DNA from 4 places in the Mesorhizobium sp. M0587 genome. Region 2 is predicted to be linked to each of the others. Evidence: predicted binding sites of a transcription regulator. Region 2 holds the regulator's gene; each other region holds the start of a gene.
The links. The regulator PhoB, encoded in region 2, activates phosphate uptake and scavenging genes when phosphate is short. The targets are predictions, from matches to a motif close to TGTCATNNANCTGTCAT.
Positions count from the first base shown of each region.

Region 1: ppk2 (polyphosphate kinase 2) is a predicted target of PhoB. The motif match lies at 1,663-1,679, and genes of this name have one in related genera.
Region 3: NKI49_RS21570 (esterase-like activity of phytase family protein) is a predicted target of PhoB. The motif match lies at 3,178-3,194, and genes of this name have one in related genera.
Region 4: NKI49_RS02170 (RNA degradosome polyphosphate kinase) is a predicted target of PhoB. The motif match lies at 3,448-3,464, and genes of this name have one in related genera.

Region 1 covers NZ_JAMYQP010000002.1:314,577-319,565, forward strand. The annotation lists gene NKI49_RS03270 (glycosyl transferase family 90) at 1-421, shown strand, start outside; gene NKI49_RS03275 (aldo/keto reductase) at 464-1,507, opposite strand; gene ppk2 (polyphosphate kinase 2) at 1,786-2,706, shown strand; gene NKI49_RS03285 (hypothetical protein) at 2,706-2,990, shown strand; gene NKI49_RS03290 (dihydrofolate reductase family protein) at 3,013-3,660, opposite strand; gene NKI49_RS03295 (HepT-like ribonuclease domain-containing protein) at 3,873-4,223, opposite strand; gene NKI49_RS03300 (nucleotidyltransferase family protein) at 4,223-4,519, opposite strand; gene hemB (porphobilinogen synthase) at 4,568-4,989, opposite strand, start outside.
Region 2 covers NZ_JAMYQP010000035.1:4,651-9,639, reverse strand. The annotation lists gene pstB (phosphate ABC transporter ATP-binding protein PstB) at 1-575, shown strand, start outside; gene phoU (phosphate signaling complex protein PhoU) at 613-1,320, shown strand; gene phoB (phosphate regulon transcriptional regulator PhoB) at 1,339-2,028, shown strand; gene NKI49_RS25570 (ROK family protein) at 2,359-3,600, opposite strand; gene xylF (D-xylose ABC transporter substrate-binding protein) at 3,870-4,910, shown strand.
Region 3 covers NZ_JAMYQP010000025.1:60,230-65,218, forward strand. The annotation lists gene NKI49_RS21565 (MATE family efflux transporter) at 1-1,451, opposite strand, end outside; gene NKI49_RS21570 (esterase-like activity of phytase family protein) at 1,589-3,064, opposite strand; gene NKI49_RS21575 (LacI family DNA-binding transcriptional regulator) at 3,333-4,358, opposite strand; gene NKI49_RS21580 (Gfo/Idh/MocA family protein) at 4,554-4,989, shown strand, end outside.
Region 4 covers NZ_JAMYQP010000002.1:92,277-97,265, reverse strand. The annotation lists gene ppx (exopolyphosphatase) at 1-1,086, opposite strand, end outside; gene NKI49_RS02170 (RNA degradosome polyphosphate kinase) at 1,086-3,281, opposite strand; gene NKI49_RS02165 (zinc-finger domain-containing protein) at 3,528-3,773, shown strand; gene NKI49_RS02160 (FAD-dependent monooxygenase) at 3,793-4,989, shown strand, end outside.

The DNA of each region.
Region 1 (4,989 bases), on a different contig from region 2:
CGCACCGGCCGAGTACAGCAAACCCTATCTCAGCATCAGCCAGCACCAGCGTTATCGCTACATTGTTTCGCTCGAAGGCAATGACGTGGCGACCAATCTCAAATGGATCCTGAATTCCAACTCGCTTTGCTTGATGCCGCCGCCGACATACGAGACATGGTTTGCCGAAAAGCAACTCGAACCCGATGTCCATTATGTGCCGCTCGAATCGGACTTCGCCGATCTCGCGGAACGCGTGGCTTATTTCGAGCGGCACCCCGAACGGGCCGAACGCATCATCGCCGCCGCGAACGCCTATTGCCGGACATTCGCCGACGAGCGGACCGAGCAGGCGATCTCCCTGCTCGTGCTCTATAAATACTTTGTGCTCAGCGGCCAGGTCAAACCGGACGCAGAGGTCTGGCGCTTCATTTCGGGTTAGCCGCCGGCGGGTATCGCCCGCCACATGATCGAAAATCGCGGGTCAGACGCCGCATCGGTCAATCACGAGGTCGGCGGCGCCAAAACGGTCTTTTGCCGTCAGTTGCTGGTGCCAGTAGGGGTAGAGCAGGGGCGGCCTGCTGACCGTGTCGAGGCGCCCGCGTTCGTCGTCCGAGAGCGCAAGGCTTGCGGCTGCGATATTGTCCTTGAGCTGCGTTTCGCTGCGCGCGCCGATCACCAGCGAACTGATGGCAGGCCGGCCGAGCAGCCAGGCGAGGGCCACCTGCGCGGCCGACACGCCGCGCTGAGTACCGATCTCAACGAGGATATCGACGATCCGCCACAGCCGGTCCTCATCGCGGATCGGCGGTTCCGACCAGCCGGCGAGTTGGCGGGCGGTCGGGCTGTCGCGGCGGTATTTGCCGGAAAGCAATCCGCCGGCGAGCGGGCTCCACACCAGCACGCCCAGCCCCTGGTCGACCGAAATCGGCAGCAGCTCGTATTCGGCCTCGCGCGCCTCCAGCGTGTAGTGGATCTGCTGGGTGACGAAGCGCGGCTGGTGGTGGCTGTCGCTGATGGAGAGCGCCTTCATCACCTGCCAGCCTGAATAGTTGGAACAGCCGACATAGCGAACCTTGCCTTGGGTAACCAGCGTGTCGAGCGCGGCAATGGTTTCCTCCAGCGGGGTTGCACCGTCCCATTCGTGCAGGAAGTAAATGTCGATGACATCGGTCTTCAGGCGCTTGAGGCTCTTCTCGCATTCGCGGATCAGATGATAGCGCGACAGGCCTTCATCGTTGGGACCATTGCCGATCCGCATCCGCGCCTTGGAGGCTATCAGCACGTCGCCCTTGCGCTTGCCGCCGAGCGCTTCGCCGATGATCTCCTCGGAAATGCCGTTCGAATAGACATTGGCGGTGTCGATCAGGTTGATGCCGGCATCGATGCAGATGTCGATCATCCGGCGTGCCTCGTCGAGGTCGGTCTTGCCGACAGCCGAAAACGCGCCGGCGCCGCCGAAGGTCATGGTTCCCATGGTCAGTGTCGAAACTTTCAAGCCGGAACGGCCGAGGGTGCGGTATTCCATGTCGGTCCTCGCGATTGCATTGGGAAAAGGAGGGGAAGGGTAGCCCCGATGTAGCAGGTATTTGTAGGACAATTTGGATCGTTTGTCGCCATGCCACGACGACGGATCGATCATGCCTCGCGGATTTGTAGCGGCGGCGGCGGTCAAGACCAGGCTGCAATAAAACCGTCATTGCCGGCCTATACTGAAGTCGGCTCAGGTGTTGCCATTCCCGGACGCAGGTCAGGAGCTTGGAGCGCCTGACGTGACCGACAGGGCTTGCAAGCGGAGCAGCGAAAATGACCGAGGAAAAACAGAATTCTCCCGCCAAGGACTGGCTCGAAGCAGAACTCGCCGACACGCTCGACGAAGACTATGAGCTCGAATTATCGGAGCCGGCGCTGTCGATGGAGATCGCCAAGATCTACAAGAACTCGCATCCGCCCTCGATCGATCGCATGCAGTATTTTCGCGACTTGATCGCCTTGCAGTCGGAATTGATCAAGCTGCAGTCCTGGGTCGCCCATCACAAGAAGAAGCTGGTGGTGATTTTCGAGGGCCGCGATTCCGCCGGCAAGGGCGGCGTCATCAAGCGCATCACCCAGCGGCTCAATCCGCGCATCTGCCGCGTCGTGGCGCTGCCGGCGCCGACCGAGCGCGAGAAGTCACAATGGTATTTCCAGCGCTATGTCCCGCATCTGCCGGCGGGCGGTGAGATCGTGCTCTTCGACCGCTCCTGGTACAACCGCTCCGGCGTCGAGCGGGTGATGGGGTTCGCCGGGCCGGACCAGGTGGAAGAGTTCTTCCACGACGTGCCGGAGTTCGAGCGCATGCTGGTGCGCTCCGGCATCACGCTGGTCAAATACTGGTTCTCGATCACCGACGAGGAGCAGCAGATGCGTTTCCTCATGCGCATCCACGATCCGATGAAGCAGTGGAAGCTGTCGCCGATGGATCTGGAGTCGCGCGTGCGCTGGGAGCAATACACCAAGGCCAAGGAAGAGACGTTCGCCCGCACCAACATTCCCGAGGCGCCATGGTTCATCGTCGAGGGCAACGATAAGAAGCGGGCGCGGCTGAACTGCATCGACCATCTGCTGCAGCAGGTTCCCTACGAGGAAGTGCCGCACGAGGAGATATCGCTGCCGGAGCGCGTCTTCAACCCGGAATACGAGCGCCAGGTGCTGCCCGGCGAGCTTTACGTGCCGGAGAAGTATTGATGGACTACTCCCTTCTTCCCGTCACTATACGGGAAGAAGGTGCCGGTCCACCCTCCGAAGCTGCTGCGGAGGACCGGCAGGCGGATGAGGGGCGGCGCCGACGTCGATGGTTGAATCCTCACAAATCGCTGCGTAGGCTCAATTTATTCTGCTACCATATTGCCATCAGTGATATTCCCGGCGACGCAATATTCAACCTGTTTGCGCTGCCCCTCATTGCCCTGCCGGGCATTTCTCCCCGTATAGTGACGGGGAGAAAGAGGCTGGCGCGAGGATTTCGCTAATCACCAGAGTTTCATCAAGCGCCTACACGCGCTTGATGACCACATGCGTGGCAAGATCCGTTGCCACCTGCTCGCTGCAATGGTAGCCCAACTCCAGCATATCCAGGCCGGCAAAAAGGTTCTCGCCCTTGCCAAGCAACACCGGCGAGATTGCCAGATGCATCTCGTTGATCAATCTCTCCTGAAGATATTGCCGGATGGTGGCGACGCCGCCGCCAACCCGCACATCCTTGCCACCCGCCGCCGCCTTCGCCTGCTCGAGCGCCGAATGGATGCCGTCGGTCACAAAATAGAAGGTCGTGCCTCTTTCCATCGTGATGGGTGCCCGTTCGTGGTGCGTCAACACGAAGACCGGCACATGGTAGGGAGGGTTGTCGCCCCACCAGCCTTTCCAGCTGTCGTCAGGCCATTCGCCGCGGATCGGCCCGAACATGTTGCGGCCGAGGATCCATGCGCCGACATTCTCGAAACTGCGCGCCGCGAAATCCTCATCGGCGCCGGTCGTCGCGCCGCCCTCTTCGCCGAACATTTTCCGAAAGGTGCGGGTGCTGAAGGCCCATTTGTGCACGGCTGGGCCGCCGACGCCGAGCGGATTTTGCAGATCCTGGTCCGGACCGGCACCATAGCCGTCAAGCGACAGACTGAATGCATTGACGCGAAGCTTGGACATGAAAGGTCTCCTCGATAACCGATTGTGTTTTGCAAGTAGTTTCCTTGTAGCAAACTGATTGCGATTTGCAAGCGGTTTTTTTCGACGACGCCCGACCAAGCCGACGTACGAAATGCTTCATCGTCAGGAGAGGGGTTGTATACACGAGAGCGACATCGCACTTGCACAGTGGGCGAAACAGGGTGCGCCGCAGCTCGTGCTGGAAGTCAGAATTATCGGGGCTTCGACGCTTCGAGCATACGTTCGACGGCAAGACGTAGGGGGAGTAGGTTATCCGTCACCACGGCCCACACTATCGCACCGGAAGTCTTGTGGTATTCGTGACGCAAAACGTTGCCTATTCCACGAACTTGTTTCCATGGAATCTCAGGAGCAAGAGCTGTCAGATCCTCCGGAATATGTCGCGCAGCTTCGGAAACGATTTCGATCCCGCGTTCGGTGCCATGTCGAAGCAGCCAGTCGCTGTTGAAGTCATCCAGAGTCTTACCGGTTGTGGCAGCGATAATACCATCCAAAGCCTCTATTATTTCGGCTAGAATCGGTTCGATCCGACGCGCTGCCATCAAAATATGCGCACAGCCGATCGTTCGATATCGGCCTTCAACATTGGGTTAAGGCTGTCGCGGGTGGTGATATCAATCTCTGCTGACATCGTCTCTTCGAGAAATTGCTTGATGCCGACCAGGTCGATCAGCGAGAAACGCCTCGCAGGATCATAATCGATGAACAGATCGAGGTCACTGTCCGGCCGCGCGTCGTCCCGCGCCATCGATCCGAACAGATAAAGCGAAGTCGCGCCCATGCCTTTGATAGCATCCGCGTTTCTCTGCAACTGCCGAATGACGTCATTCCTGCTCATAAGTTCATTCTAGCGGATTGTTGCCAAAATTCCAAAACGACCGGACTGCTATCCCTTCAGCAGCTCCGCCACTTCGGGCGCAAAATAGGTCAGGATCCCGTCGCAGCCGGCGCGCTTGAAGGCGAGCAGCGATTCCAGCATCGCCTTCTCGCCATCGATCCAGCCATTGGCGGCAGCCGCCTTGATCATCGAATATTCGCCCGACACCTGGTAGGCAAAGGTCGGCATCTGGAATTCGTCCTTCAACCTCCGGATGATGTCCAGATAGGGCAAGCCAGGCTTGACCATCAGCATGTCGGCGCCTTCGGCGAGGTCCTGTTCGGCCTCGCGCACCGCCTCATCGGAATTGGCGTGATCGATGTAATAGGTCTTCTTGTCGCCCTTGAGCAGGCCGGCGGTGCCCACCGCTTCGCGGTAGGGGCCGTAGAAGGCCGAGGCGAATTTGGTCGCGTAGGACATGATCGCCACGT
Region 2 (4,989 bases):
TAACCGGCAGGATCACGTTGGACGACGAGGACATCTACGACAAAAACATCGACGTCGTCGAACTCAGAGCTCGCGTCGGCATGGTGTTCCAGAAGCCCAATCCGTTCCCGAAGTCGATATACGAGAACGTCGCTTACGGTCCACGCATCCACGGCTTGGCCAAGGGCAAGGCCGACATGGACCAGATTGTCGAATCGAGCCTGAAAAAGGCGGCGATCTGGAACGAGGTGAAGGATCGCCTGCAAGAGCCGGGCACCGGTCTTTCCGGCGGCCAGCAACAGCGCCTGTGCATTGCGCGCGCCATCGCGGTTTCGCCAGAGGTGATCCTTATGGACGAGCCCTGCTCGGCGCTTGACCCGATCGCCACCGCGCGCGTCGAGGAACTTATCGACGAATTGCGCCAGAACTACACGATCGTCATCGTCACCCACTCGATGCAGCAGGCAGCGCGTGTGTCGCAGCGCACGGCGATGTTCCATCTCGGCTATCTGGTCGAGGAGGGCGCTACCGACAAGATGTTCACCACTCCCGACGACAAGCGCACCCAGGACTATATCACCGGCCGGTTCGGTTGAGCAGTCCGGGCGAATTTACAGACACGAGGACAAGGTCATGGCCGAACACACAGTCGCAGCCTTCGACGAGGATCTAGGGCAGATCAGCAGGCTGATCAGCGACATGGGCGACCTCGCCAGTTCGATGGTCGGCGGCGCCACCAAAGCGCTGCTGAACACCGACAACGCTCTCGCGCAACGCGTCGTCTCCGATGACGCGATCATGGATGCGCGCCAGCGCGAGCTCGACGACCGCGCCATCACGCTGATCGCCAAGCGTCAACCGATGGCCGACGACCTGCGTCACGTCGTCGGCTCGATCCGCATGGCCGGCGACCTCGAACGCATCGGCGATCTTGCCAAGAACATCGCCAAGCGCGTCGGCACGGTCGGCCTCGCCGCCACGCCGCGCGACCTGTCGCATTCCATCGACGCGATGGCGCAGTTGGTGCTGATCCAGGTGCAGGGCGTGATCGAGGAATATGCGGCGCGCGATGCCGCCGCGCTGACGACGCTGCGGGCCAACGACGAGCGCATCGACGTCAAATACACCTCGGTGTTCCGCGAACTGCTGACCTACATGATGGAAGATCCGCGCAACATCACCGCTTGCACGCATCTGTTGTTCTGCGCCAAGAATCTGGAACGCATCGGCGACCATGTGACCAACATCGCCGAAAATGCCTATTATGTCCTGACCGGTACGCAACTGCCCGCCAATCGCCCGAAGCAGGACGAAACGGCGATGTCGGCGCCGGCGGCCTGACGGCGGGGTGACCGGGCGATGATCGCGCCGCGCATCATGGTGGTGGAGGACGAGGAGCCGTTAGGCGTGCTGCTCCGCTACAATCTGGAATCCGAGGGTTACCAGGTCGAGGTGGTGACGCGCGGCGACGAAGCCGAGATCCGGCTGCAGGAAAACGTGCCGGACCTTCTGGTGCTCGACTGGATGGTGCCGGCGGTTTCCGGCATCGAACTCTGCCGGCGCCTGCGAATGCGCGCCGAGACCGAGCGATTGCCGATCATCATGCTGACGGCGCGCGGCGAGGAAAGCGACCGCGTGCGCGGCCTTTCCACCGGGGCCGACGACTATCTGGTCAAGCCGTTCTCGACGCCGGAATTCATGGCCCGGGTCAAGGCGCTGCTGCGCCGCGCCAAGCCGGAGGTGCTGTCCAGCGTGCTCAAGGTCGGCGACATCGTGCTCGACCGCGAATCGCACCGGGTCTATCGCAAGAAAAGCGAGATCCGGCTCGGGCCGACCGAATTCCGCCTGCTCGAATTCATGATGCGCCATCCCGGCCGCGTGTTCTCGCGCAGCCAACTGCTCGACAATGTCTGGGGCGAGACGATCTACATCGACGAACGCACGGTGGACGTGCATGTCGGCCGGCTGCGCAAGGCGGTCAACAATGGCCGCATGCCCGATGTCATCCGCACCATTCGCGGCGCCGGCTACGCGATCAGGGAAGATTAGGTCTTTGGCGCGGAAGTTCCGTCAGATTGGGCTTCCGAAGGCGGGTCTCGGAGGTTTTGCGACTAGCCGAAAACGGCAGTCACTTCGTCATCCACGGGCGTAGCAAGGAGCGTAGCGACGCAGCGCAGACCCGAGGATCCATGCCGCGACTTCGGAGTGCTGCCACGATGCAGAATTCTGCTCCCCTGCACTCCACGACTACGGTCGCAGGATCCTCGGGTCTGCGCCGCGTCGCTGCGCTCCTTGCTCCGCCCTAGGATGACGACATTGGGACGACTTCGGCAATATCCAAAGTCGACGATGGTCTGCGGCATCGACGGCGGACGCCACTCAGGCTACGTTCTTTCCAGTGCCAGTTCTCGCCTGCACGCCAGGCGCGAAAATCTCCTGGTCGACGAAGGTCAGCGCGCGCATGGCGCAACCTTCCCTGATCAGCGGCAGTTCGTTGGGCTCGGTGTCGAAGGAAATCGATTCCGAGTGCTGGCCGCCGGCGGTCTGGGCGATGGCCTCGCGCAGTGCCGGCTCGATCAGGTCGAAGGCGGCGGCGCTGACGCCGACCATGGCGACAGGCGCCGGGTCGATCAGCGCGAACAGGCTGCCGAGGCCATAGCCGAGCGCCTCGCCGGCCTTGCGATAGGCCTCGCGCTCCGGTCCGTCTTTTTCGCGCGCCGAAGCCGCCAGCGTACGCATGTCGGCGTCGCTGACGTCGACCGGTTCGGTGTCCTCGCCAAGCTGCCTCGCATTGCGCCAGATCGCATAATTGCCGGCATAGGCCTCGACGCAGCCGCGCCGTCCGCAGCGGCAGAGGGCGCCGCCCGGCCAATGGATCATGTGGCCGAACTCGCCGCCCGAGGAATGGGTGCCGGTGAACAGTTCGCCTTTCAGCACCAGGCCCATGCCGATGCCGTGGGAAAGCAGGATGGCTATGAAGTCGTCGCGATAGCGCTGGGGATCGCGCCAGCGCAGCGCCACCGCCATCATGTTGCAGTCATTCTCCGTGGTGGCGGGAATGCCGAACTCGGCCTCGAGTATGTCGGCGAAGGCGATATCGGTCTGCGGCGTGATCGGCGACCACAGCATGGACCGCGCATCGGTGTCGGTGATGCCCTGGATCGCCAGCGCGATGCGGGCGACGCGCCGGACGTCGAGGTCGGGGTCCTCGATCCGGCGCCGCACGATGGCGACGCATTCGCCGATCAGCGCCCCGCGCGCCATGGTCAGCGTGTCCAGCCGGCGCTGCTCCTCGGCGATCACCTGGCCGGCATAGTCGATGACGGCGACGGACAGGAAGTTCAGCGACAGCACCACGGTCATCACCGCCGCCGCCTCCGGGTTGAGGCCGAGGCCGACCTGTGGGCGCCCGCGTTTCAGCGAGCCCGTCTCGCTCGGCTTGCCCTCGGTCAGGATGCCTTCGCCGATGAGGTCGGAGGAAATCGCCGATATGGTCGAGTGGCTGAGGCCGGTGGTCGCGGCGATCTCGGTGCGCGAGGGCTGGCTGGCACGGCGTACGGCCGCGATCACCATCGCCCGGTTGCGCCGACGCAAATCGTCGTGACGGATTCCGACCGACATGCTTCTCTCATATCCTCCCTGTCGCCGTGGTTCTTCCTGTCCCTCGAACGCTGCCGGCAACGTGGGCAAATACTGGCAGAAGCATGCGGTGCTGTCATTATTTATTCGGGGCTCGAAAAAAATTCGAGAGGACATCAAAATCCATCAGAATCGATGTTGACAGCGTTCCGGGGATGGACCAGTGTTTTTTCGGGGCTCGAAAAAATAGAGCCTCTGTGCCGGCCTTCGGGTCAGTTTGGTCGCGCCTTACGCGGCGCAGGGAGGATAATATGAAAAGATTCACAGCCGCCATCCTGGCGGGTGTCGCCATGTCGCTGACGCTCGCGTCGGTCGCCCAGGCGAAAGACAAGGTCATCGGCGTTTCGTGGTCCAACTTCCAGGAAGAGCGCTGGAAGACCGACGAAGCCGCCATGAAAACGGCGATTGAGGCAGCCGGCGACAAGTACATCTCCGCCGACGCGCAGTCCAATCCCGGCAAGCAGCTCACCGATGTCGAGAGCCTGATCTCGCAGGGCGCCAACTCGCTGATCATCCTGGCGCAGGATGCCTCGGCCATCGGCCCGGCGGTGCAGAAGGCGCTGGACGAAGGCATTCCGGTCGTCGGCTATGACCGGTTGATCGAGAACAAGGACGTCTTCTACCTGACCTTCGACAACAAGGAAGTCGGCCGCATGCAGGCCCGCGAAGTGTTCAAGGCCAAGCCGGAAGGCAATTATGTCTTCATCAAGGGCTCGGGTTCCGATCCGAATGCCGATTTCCTGTTCTCGGGCTCGATGGAAGTGCTCAAGGAGGCTATCGACAGCGGCAAGATCAAGAATGTCGGCGAGGCTTACACGGACGGCTGGCTGCCCGCCAACGCCCAGAAGAACATGGAACAGTTCCTGACCGCCAACGACAACAAGGTCGACGCCGTGGTCGCGGCCAATGACGGCACCGCCGGCGGCGTCGTCGCGGCGCTGACGGCGCAAGGTCTTGCCGGCACCGTGCCGGTCTCGGGCCAGGACGGCGACCATGCCGCGCTGAACCGCATCGCGCTCGGCACGCAGACCGTGTCGGTGTGGAAAGATGCTCGCGAGCTCGGCAAGACCGCCGCCGAGATCGCCTCGCAGCTGGCCGACGGCAAGAAGACGGCAGATATCGCCGGCGCCAAGGACTTTACGACGCCGGGCGGCAACACCGTCAAGTCGCTGTTCCTGACTCCGGTTGCCATCACCAAGGACAATCTCAGCCTCGTGATCGACGCCGGCTGGATCAAGAAGGACGAGGTCTGCGCGGGTGTCGCCGCCGGCAGCGTCGCGGCCTGCAACTAGAGGGCTGGCCTCTTCCTGCATTCTCAACGCCGCGGCCCCAAGCCGCGGCGTTTTCTCAAAAAGATTTGTTTTTCCGCAT
Region 3 (4,989 bases), on a different contig from region 2:
GTCATGTTCGCGCGCTGGCGCGGCACGCCGAGCCCGGTGTCGGGAGGCTCGCCGGCGGCCGGCCTGTTCTCGATCAGGTGCATGGTGCGCCAGTGGCCGAAGCGGTAATAGGCCGCGGCCAGCACCAGCGAGGCGATCGACCCGGCCGGAAAACTCCACCACAGCGCCTCCTCGCCGATCACGCCCCGCATGAAATAGGCAAAGCCGGTGCGCACGACCAGCACCGAGATCACCAGGATGATCAGCGGCGGCATCACGGCGCCGGTGGCGCGCACGGTGGCGAACAGCACGATGGTGATGCCGAACAGGACGAACGACCAGGACGCGACGGAGTTGATGTGGGCGGCGATGTCTATCGCGGCGCTGTCGCTGCTCAGGAACAGGCCGAGGATCGAGCGGTCGAAGATCCATAGCAGCGCGACGAGGGCGCCGGTCAGGACCAGGTTGAAGCCGACGCCGGAGCCGGCGATGCGGCCGATGCGGTCCCAGCGCCCGGCGCCGACATTCTGCGCCGCTATGGAGGAGACGGCGGCACCGATGGCCAGCGCCGGCATCTGGATATAGGTCCATAGCTGAGCGGCGATGCCGTAGGCGGCGGCGACCTGCGAACCGTAGGAATTGACGATGCCCATCACCGTCAGTGCCGCCGCCGAGATGACGATCATCTGCAGGCCCATCGGCACGCCCTTGAAGACGATGATGCGCAGCAAGGCGGGGTCGGGCCGCAGCAGCGCCAGATTGGCGCCGGCGAGCCGCAGCGGATGCTTGCGCGCATAGAGCACGATCAGGATGGCGATCACGCTCACCATCTGGCCGATCAGCGTGGAGGTGGCCGATCCGGCGATGCCGAGTTCCGGGAACGGTCCGATGCCGCGGATCAGCAGCGGGTTGAGCACGATGTCGAGGACGACGGCGAGCGCCATGAAGATGAACGGCGTGCGTGAATCGCCGGCGCCGCGCAGCACGGTCATGACGAAGGACAGAAGGTTCATCATCGGCACCGCGACGAAGATGATGCGCAAATAGGAGCGCGCCAGCGGCAAGGCATCGGCCGGTGTGGCGAGCGTGTTGAGGATCGCGTCGACCCAGATCCAGCCGCAGACGGCGAAGACCACCGAGACGAGGAAGAAGAAGGTCGCGCTGGTGCCGACGATACGGCGCGCCTCGGGCAGGTCGCGGGCGCCGACCGACTGCGCCACCAGGATGGTGGCCGCCATGCCGATGCCGAACACCGTGCCAAGGATCAGGAACAGCACCAGATTGGCGTTGGAGGTGGCGGTCAGCGCCGATTCGCCGAGGAAGCGGCCGACCCAGACGGCATTGATCGAACCGTTGAGCGATTGCAGCACATTGGAGCCGAGCACCGGCAAGGCGAACAGCAGCAGCGTGCGCGGGATCGGGCCGCTGGTCAGGTCGCCGGTGCGCCGGCGGGTGGGCATTTTTTCGTCCATGGGGGTGATGGCTCGCCGAAGTGATCTGGGTCCGGCTTGCGATGATATCGCAGGCCGGACCGAGATGCACCCTGGCGGAATACCGGTGCTCCGACGGGATAGCCGTGAGCGCGCTCGGCGACTACCTTCGGGGGCCGTTACTTCCTGGCGAGGCCCGGCAGCGTGACCTGATAGACCAGGAACATGGTATCGACATTGGCGCCGTCATCGGCCTTATAGGAGGCGCCGACCTGAAAACCGTCCTGGGCGAGAAAGTCGTTGTCGTTGCCGACGAACAGGAAATAGTCGTCAGGCAGTTTTGGATCGAGCACGCTCACGACCGACATTGCTTCCCACTTCTCGGACAGGTTGTCGTGGTCGTTCGGCGCGCCGTTGTGGAGGCCGAAGCGGCCGAGTTCCGCACTGTCGTTGATGTCGATGAACGGCGCCAGCCTGGCCGGCGTCACCGAGGGGGCGAGCACGCCCTTGGGCGCGAGCGGCTTGTCGGCCGTGTCGAAGGCGCCGGCGATATCGGTCGCGCCGGCGAGATCGACGATGTTGATTCTGCGATAGAACGAGGTGTCACCCTTCACGCCCTGGCCATTGCCGCTGTCGCGCGCCAGCATCAGGAAAGCGGTGTCCGACAGCGCTACGATCTCGCTTTGCGCAGCGACCTTGGTCTTGCCCTTGGCGTCGGTGAATACCGGCAGCGGCACGACATATTCGTGCGCCAGCTTCAGATGGGCGGGGTCGGAGGCGTCGTAGACCAGAGCCCTGGTGTTCTGCCGGGTCGAGGGGGAATCGCCGCCATCCTGCCTTGTCGCGGACTGGAGCACAGCGATCAGGAACTTGCCGTCCGGCGTCAGCGCCATGCCCTCGAGGCCCTGATTGTTCTGGCGGCCCGTTTCGGGGTCCTTCGGATCGGGTTCGGCGGCACCCGCGCCGGGATTGTCCGAGGAGAAGTTCGGCGTTCCCTTGCGCATCGGCACCAGTGCGGCCGGCGGCTGCGTCGCCGACAGCAGGCGGCCTTCGGCGGAAAACCGGTAGATGTTGGGACCGTATTCGTCGGAGATGAACATCGAACCGTCGGGCAGCCGCACGATCGCTTCATTGTCGAGCGCGAGCTTGCCGTTGGTGGCGGCGGGCAGCATCGGCATGTCGCCGCTTGCCGCGCGAACATCCGACAGCGGATCGAGGCCGGTGGCGTTGACGCCCTTGTCGTCGGTGAGCAGCATGGTGTCGGCCAGCGTCGCCTTGACGCCGGTCTGCTCCTGGCCGGCGGCGGGAGCGGCGCCCGGCGCGACGGGAGCGAACTCGATGCCGATGGTGTTGAGGCGCGGCCGGTAGTCGGCGGTGCCGGCGACATTGTAGCCGCGGTCCGGCAGCAGCCAGAGCGAACCCTTGTAGCCGGTCACGTCATGCGTCCAGCCGGCGGGGTCCATCGCCATGCCGGAGCCCGAGCCGAACGTCTCGCCGAACTTGTCGCGCTGGCCTGCCGGGATGCGGCCGACGCCGACGAGCCCCTTGTTGACGAAGCTGGCGCCGCCGGCGGTGCCGTCGGCAAGCGCCGGCGTCGAGGCGGTGAACAAGGCCAGCGCGACGCCGAGCGACGCGGTTCGGTACAGGTGTTTCATGGACAATCCTCTTTCTGAAAAAGCGTGCCGGAGCGGCCCAAAGACGAAAAGCTGAAAGAGGCGGCACATCGACGATGGCGCGCGCTTCCCCGAAAGCGATCTACGGCGCGAACATGATGCTTGCATGACAGCGTGGGGTCGCATCTCCGCCAGTCTCTGGGCGCGACGTTGGAAACGAGCACCGGCGGGAAGATTTGCTTGCCCGCCGGCGTGACGCACGGGCGAAGCCGGCAGCGAAAGCAGCCGCTGGGCTCGGCTTCAGTCCTGCTCAATCGCTGTCGCGCGCAATCAGCTCCAGGGGCCAGACCTCGCGCATGATGCGCGTTCCTTCGGGGCCGGCGAAGGCGGGAAGCGAGGCCAGCAGCATTTCGGCCAATCGCTTCCCCATCGGCTCCAGAGCCGGGCGGAAGCCGGTCAGCGCCGGCGAGAAATAGCGGCAGAGCGGCGTGTCGACGATGACGATCACCGCGATGTCATGGCCGGGCCTGATGCCCATTTCGGCCAGCGCCTTGCAGCCGCCGAGCGCCATCGCGTCATTGTTGAAGATGATGGCGGTGGGCCGGTCTTTCGCGAGCATCACTCGCGGCGTCACCTGGTAGCCGCCGGCCTCGTTGATGAACCCCTCCGCTATCAGCCCGGGATCGACCTCGATGCCGTGCCGCCGCAGGGCCTTGCGGTAGCCGGCGACGAACAGATGCCCGAAATTCAGGTCGAGCGATGGGCGGATGGCGGCGATGCGGCGGTGGCCGCGCGACACCAGCCGGTCGACCGCGTCGGCGCCGGCCTTCTCGAAATCGAGGTCGAGCGAGGGATAGGCCATCCCGCCGGAGCGGCTGCGGCCAAGCGTGGCGAAGGGGAAGCCGGCCTGGGTGAGATAGTCGATGCGCTCGTCTTCGCGTCGCGTCCAGGCCAGCACCACCGCATCGGCGCGGCGCGTTTCGACGACACGGCGCAGGCGCTCCTGCTGATAGTCGCCGGGCGCGCCCATCACCACGATCAGGTCGAGCCCGCTTTCGGCTAGCCTAGCCTGCAAACCGGTCAGGAACGGAATGAAGAACGGCTCGCCATATTCCAGGTCGCCCGGATGCGGCTGCAGCATGAAGGCGATCGAGCGGGTGGCGCCTTGCCTGAGACTGCGGCCGGACTGGTTGGGCGCATAGTTCAACTGCTTGGCGGCATCGAGCACGCGCTGGCGCGTGTCGGCGTTGACGTCCGCGCGGCCGTTGAGCGCGCGCGACACGGTGCCGATCGAAATGTTCAGGTGACGCGCGAGGTCGTGGATGCTGGACGCCAAGGACAGTTCTCCCCCGCTCTGGCTAGCACCGGCCGCCGCTCAGGCCAAGGCGGTCGATGATGATTTTCGTCAGCGGCCGGTTGACATTCTACGCCTTCGGGTGTGTTCTCGTAAACGTTTACGGAACAACATTTACGGTGCTGCCGTGGATGCCGGGACGATCGGTCTGGAGGGGCCGAGAGGGAGGAGCGCTGGATGATCAATGTCGTCCTTGTCGGCTGCGGAGCGATGAGCAAGCAGTGGCTCGATGCCGCGAGGCAGATCGATGGGCTCGCCATCGTCGGCCTTGTCGACCTCGACGCCGAGCGGGCGAAGGCGAGGGCGCGCGAATACGGGCTTTCCGGCGCCGTCATCGGAACCAATCTCGACATGGTCCTCGACCAGACCAAGCCCGACGCGGTGTTCGACGTCGTGGTTCCCGCCGCCCGGCGCGAGGTCGCGCTTTCCGCATTCGCCCATCATTGCCATCTGCTCACCGAAAAACCGCTGGCCGACAGTCCGGACAATGCCCGGATCATCGTCGATGCCGCGCGCCGGGCGGGGCGTATCCACGCCGTCGTGCAGAACCGCCGCTATGTCGCCAATGTCAGGCGGATCAGGCGGTTCCTGGAATCCGGCGCCATAGGCGCGG
Region 4 (4,989 bases), on a different contig from region 2:
AGCCGCGTGGCGATAACGCGCCTCGTCTTCGGTCTCGGCGATGCCGAAGGCGGCGAAAGACCTGGCGGTCCAGTCGACCAGTTCATGCGAATGTGTGACCGAGCGCGAACGCAGCCGGGCGAGTTCCTCCGAGGCCGAAATCAACGGATCGGCCTTCTGCTCCGCCTTGTCGAGCAGCGAGTAGAGAAACCCTTCGCGCACACCGAGCGCCGAGACGATGATCTTCGACGGCTGCATCGCAGCCATGATCTCCTGCAGCACGACGGCGCCGTAAGGCAGCAACGAGCGGCGGTTCTTCGAAACGCCTTCGATGCCCTTGACCTTCTCGATCTCGCTTTTGGCCACTTGCCGCAGGAAATTGGCGGTGCTTTCGACGCCGATCTCGTAATGATGCATGACGCCAAGCGGATAGTTGTTCATTTCCATGTGCAGCCGGGCGAGATTTCGCCAGGTGCCGCCAACCGCGTAAAAGGGCCTGCCCTGTCCACCCTTCAACAGCTTCGCGCGTCCCAATTCGTCGCGCGTGATCTTCGCCGCCTGGGCGAGCGAGTTCTTCGCCATGTCCTGCAGACGAAGGCCGCCCAGCGGCAGCGTTATGCCGTCACCGATCGCCTCGCCATTGACGTCGACCAGTTCAAGGCTGCCGCCGCCCAGATCGCCGGCAATGCCATTGGCCGGGTGGAAGCCCGAGATGACGCCCAGCGCCGAATAATGGGCTTCCTCACGCCCGCTGATCACCCGGATCTCGGTCTTGAGCACGTCTTCCGCACGGTGGATGAAATCGGGACCGTTGATCGCCTCACGAGCGGCGGCGGTGGCCAGCACGTACATGTGCTCGGCGCCGGCCTGATCGGAGAGCGCGCGGAAGCGGCGGAACTCCTCCATCGAGCGCGTCACGCCCTCGGGGTCGAGCTTCCCCGTCGACACGATGCCGCGACCGAGGCCGGCCAGCATCTTTTCGTTGAACAGCATGGTCGGCGACCGCGCCAGCCCTTCATAGACGACAAGTCGGATCGAATTCGAGCCGATGTCGATGATGGACAGCGGTCGGCGATCCTGCAGCCGGCCCTGGGAATCGGACAGCATCAGGCCGCGGCGTTCTTCTTGCGGCGCTTGAACTGCGCGATCCGCTTCGGTGCGTGCGATTTCAACGCGTCACCCCGTCCAGACAGGCTCGGATTGGTCATGAAATATTCCTGCGCGTTGAACGGTTCCTCACCCTCCTCAAGCACGACGCGCCGGGAGGTTCCGTCAGCCAATACGTCGAAACTTTGCTGATTGTCCATGATGTTGCCCAGCATGATCTGGCCCAGAACCTGTTCGTGCACAGTTGGATTGGTGATCGGCACCATGGTCTCGACGCGGCGGTCGAGGTTGCGCGGCATCAGGTCGGCCGAAGAGATGTAAACGATCGCCTCGTCCGCCGGCAGGCCGTGGCCATTGCCGAAGCAATAGATGCGGCTGTGCTCCAGAAAACGGCCGACGATCGATTTTACACGGATGTTTTCCGACAGGCCCGGCACCTGCGGCCGCAGGCAACAGATGCCGCGCACGACGAGGTCGATCTCGACCCCGGCGCGGCTGGCGTCATAAAGCGCATCGATGATAATGGGATCGACAAGCGCATTCATCTTCATCCAGATGCGCGCCGGCCTTCCCTCCAGCGCGTGGGCGGCTTCGTCGGAAATGTGCCGCAGGATGCGGTTTCGCAACGTGAACGGCGAGATTGCCAGCCGCATTTCGGCGGTCGGCTCGGCATAGCCGGTGATGAAATTGAACAGCTGTGCGACGTCGCGCGCGATCGTCGGGTCGGTGGTGAAGAAGGACAGGTCAGTGTAGATGCGCGCCGTGACCGGATGATAATTGCCAGTGCCGAGATGCACGTAGTTGCGCAGTTTGCCGTCCTCGCGCCGCACCACCAGCGACATCTTGGCATGGGTCTTCAGCTCAAGGAAACCGAACACGACCTGCACGCCGGCACGCTCCAGGTCGCGCGCCCAGCGGATGTTGGCTTCCTCGTCGAAACGCGCCTTGAGTTCGACCAGCGCGGTCACCGACTTGCCGGCCTCGGCCGCATCGACCAGCGCACGCACGATCGGACTGTCGTTGGACGTGCGATAGAGCGTCTGCTTGATCGCCACCACTTCGGGATCGGCCATCGCCTGGCGCAGGAACTGCACCACCACGTCGAAGGATTCGTAGGGGTGGTGGACGACGATATCCTTCTCGCGGATGGCGGCAAAACAGTCGCCGCCATGCTCACGAATGCGCTCGGGAAAGCGCGGATTGTAGGGCGTGAACTTGAGATCGTCGCGAGGGACGGCGACGATCTCGGAAATCTGACTGAGCGCCAGCGGGCCGGTTAGGACGCTGATACGGCTAGACGAAACGCTCAGTTCGCCGGCGACGAATTCGCGCAGTTCAGCCGGCATCAGCCTATCGAATTCGATGCGGATCACCGAACCGCGACGGCGGCGCTTCAGCGCCGTCTCGAACAGGCGCACGAGGTCCTCGGATTCTTCCTCGACCTCGATATCGCTGTCGCGGATGATGCGGAACGTGCCGGAACCCTTGACCTCATAGCCTGGGAATAGCTTGCCGATATAGAGACCGACCGCTTCCTCCAGCGGAATGAAGCGGACATGGTGCTTGCGGTCCGGCAAGCGGATGAAGCGCTTCAGCGCCACCGGCAAGCGCAGAAGCGCACTCATCTCCTCGCCGTTCTTGCGATGGCGCAATTGCAACGCCATCGAGAAACCGAGATTGGGGATGAACGGGAACGGGTGCGCCGGGTCGATCGACAGCGGGGTCAGCACCGGAAACACCTGGTCCTGGAAATGCTCTTCCAGCCAGGTTTTTTCATCCTTGGTCAGCGCATCGCGGGTGATGCTCTCTATGCCTTCCTTGTTGAGCAGCACCATCAGCGCCGAAAGGCTCTTCTGCTGGTCCTCCTGCAGCCGCTCGACCTCGCGCAGCAACTGTTCGAGTTGCTGTTGGGGGGTGCGGCCGTCGGGGCTCTTCAGCACGATGCCCTCGCGGACCTGGCCGGCAAGGCCGGCGACGCGCACCATGAAGAACTCGTCGAGATTGGCAGCCGAAATCGACAGGAAACGGACGCGCTCGAGCAGCGGATGATTGAGGTTCAGCGATTCCTCGAGGACGCGCCGGTTGAACTGCAGCCAGGAAAACTCGCGGTTGACGAAACGGTCCGGGTTGCCGCCTTCCGGGCTCGCCGCCTCGACATTGATGAATTCACTCTGTACCGGCTTCAGTTCGTTCATGGTTCCTGCTCGTTTCGCATCCGCTAGCCGGCTAGAGCGCCGCTCGCGCCCCTGGCCGCGCAAAGGACGCCCCTGCCCACTTCAAAGCGACGCATCACCCTGAAAACCGACACCGGTTTTCGGGATCATGCGTTAACCGGCTTAACTTATCCTCTGACAGGCTTTTGCGACAGTTTCATTTCATCGAACTTGCAAACAGACCGGTTATGATCCAGATGCAGAAGAGACTGCGTTAAGGAGACGATGATGGCTGGCGGTTCCATTCCCCATTTTCAGAACGATGCGGGCCACCCGGCGATCGACATCGGCGTCAAGGAATTCATGTGCACGGGCGCCAATCCGCCCTTCGACCATCCGCATGTATTTCTCGACATGGGCGACGACAATGAGAAGGTCTGCCCTTATTGCTCGACGCTCTACCGCTATTCGCCGCAATTGAGGGCGACGGAAACGTTGCCGGCAGGCTGCCTCTATATCGATCAGGCCGCCTGATCCCGTCGCGACAAGGCTGATGGACGATACGCGGTCCCGGCAGGTCGTCATCGCCGGGGCCGGCATCGCCGGGCTGACCGCAGCACTTGCCTTTGCCGAACGCGGCTATCGCGTAAAACTGTTCGAGCAGGCGCAGCGCCTTGAAGCAGTGGGCGCCGGGCTGCAACTGTCTCCCAACGCTTCACGCATCCTTCGCCAGCTTGGCGTTCTCGATCGACTGCCGGCTGCGGTGCGGCCGGAGGCGGTGGTGTTGAAGGACGCCGCGACATTGCGCGAACTGGCGCGCGTGCCGCTTGGACAGGCCGCTGAGAAGCGTTGGGGAGCGCCTTATCTCGTTGCTCATAGGGCCGACCTGCAGAGCGCGCTGATGGACCGGGTTGCAGAGATGCCGGATATAGATCTTGCCACCGGTGCGCGCGTCGGCAGCGTTGCCGCCAGCGGCCATGGCGTCACGGCGACATTCGACATCGACGGCAAGATCGCCCAGTCCCAAGGCGTCCTGCTGGTCGGTGCCGATGGTGTCTGGTCTTCGGTGCGCGCGATCGTCGATGCGACCAACGGCGCCACCTCGCCACGAAGCCGCTTTTCCGGCGAATTGGCCTGGCGCACCACCATCGCGGCCGATAGCGCCGCCGGACAGGCCTTTGCCGCGATCGGCGCAACCGACTGCGTCACGACCTTCCTGCATCCGGGCTTCCATATGGTGGCATATCCCGTCAGCAAGGGGGATGCCTTCAATCTTGTCGCCTTCACCAAGGGCGAGCGCATTGCCGAGGGCTGGTCCGGGCATGCCGATCCCGGCATCCTCGCCGGCGCCATGCGCGGCACCGCGCCAGGCCTTCCAAGGCTGATGGAACTGGCCGGCCCGTGGCTGACCTGGCCGCTCCATACGGTTGACCAGAGGCAGCGCTGGACGATGCCGGGCGGCATCGCGCTGATCGGCGACGCGGCGCACGCGATGACGCCATTCGCGGCGCAAGGCGCGGCGATGGCGATCGAAGACGCCGCAATGCTTGCCGGTGCCATGGCCGATTTCCCCGACGATCCGGCACAAAGTCTTAAAATCTGGGAAGGCCTGCGGCGTCCGCGTGTCGCCAAGGTCGCTCGTCGCGGCGCCATCAACCGCTTGGCCTGGCACGCCGCCGGCCCGGTGGCCATCGCCCGCAACCTCTTCCTGAAAATGCGGGCGCCGGAGAAGCTCGCAGCCGATTTGGAC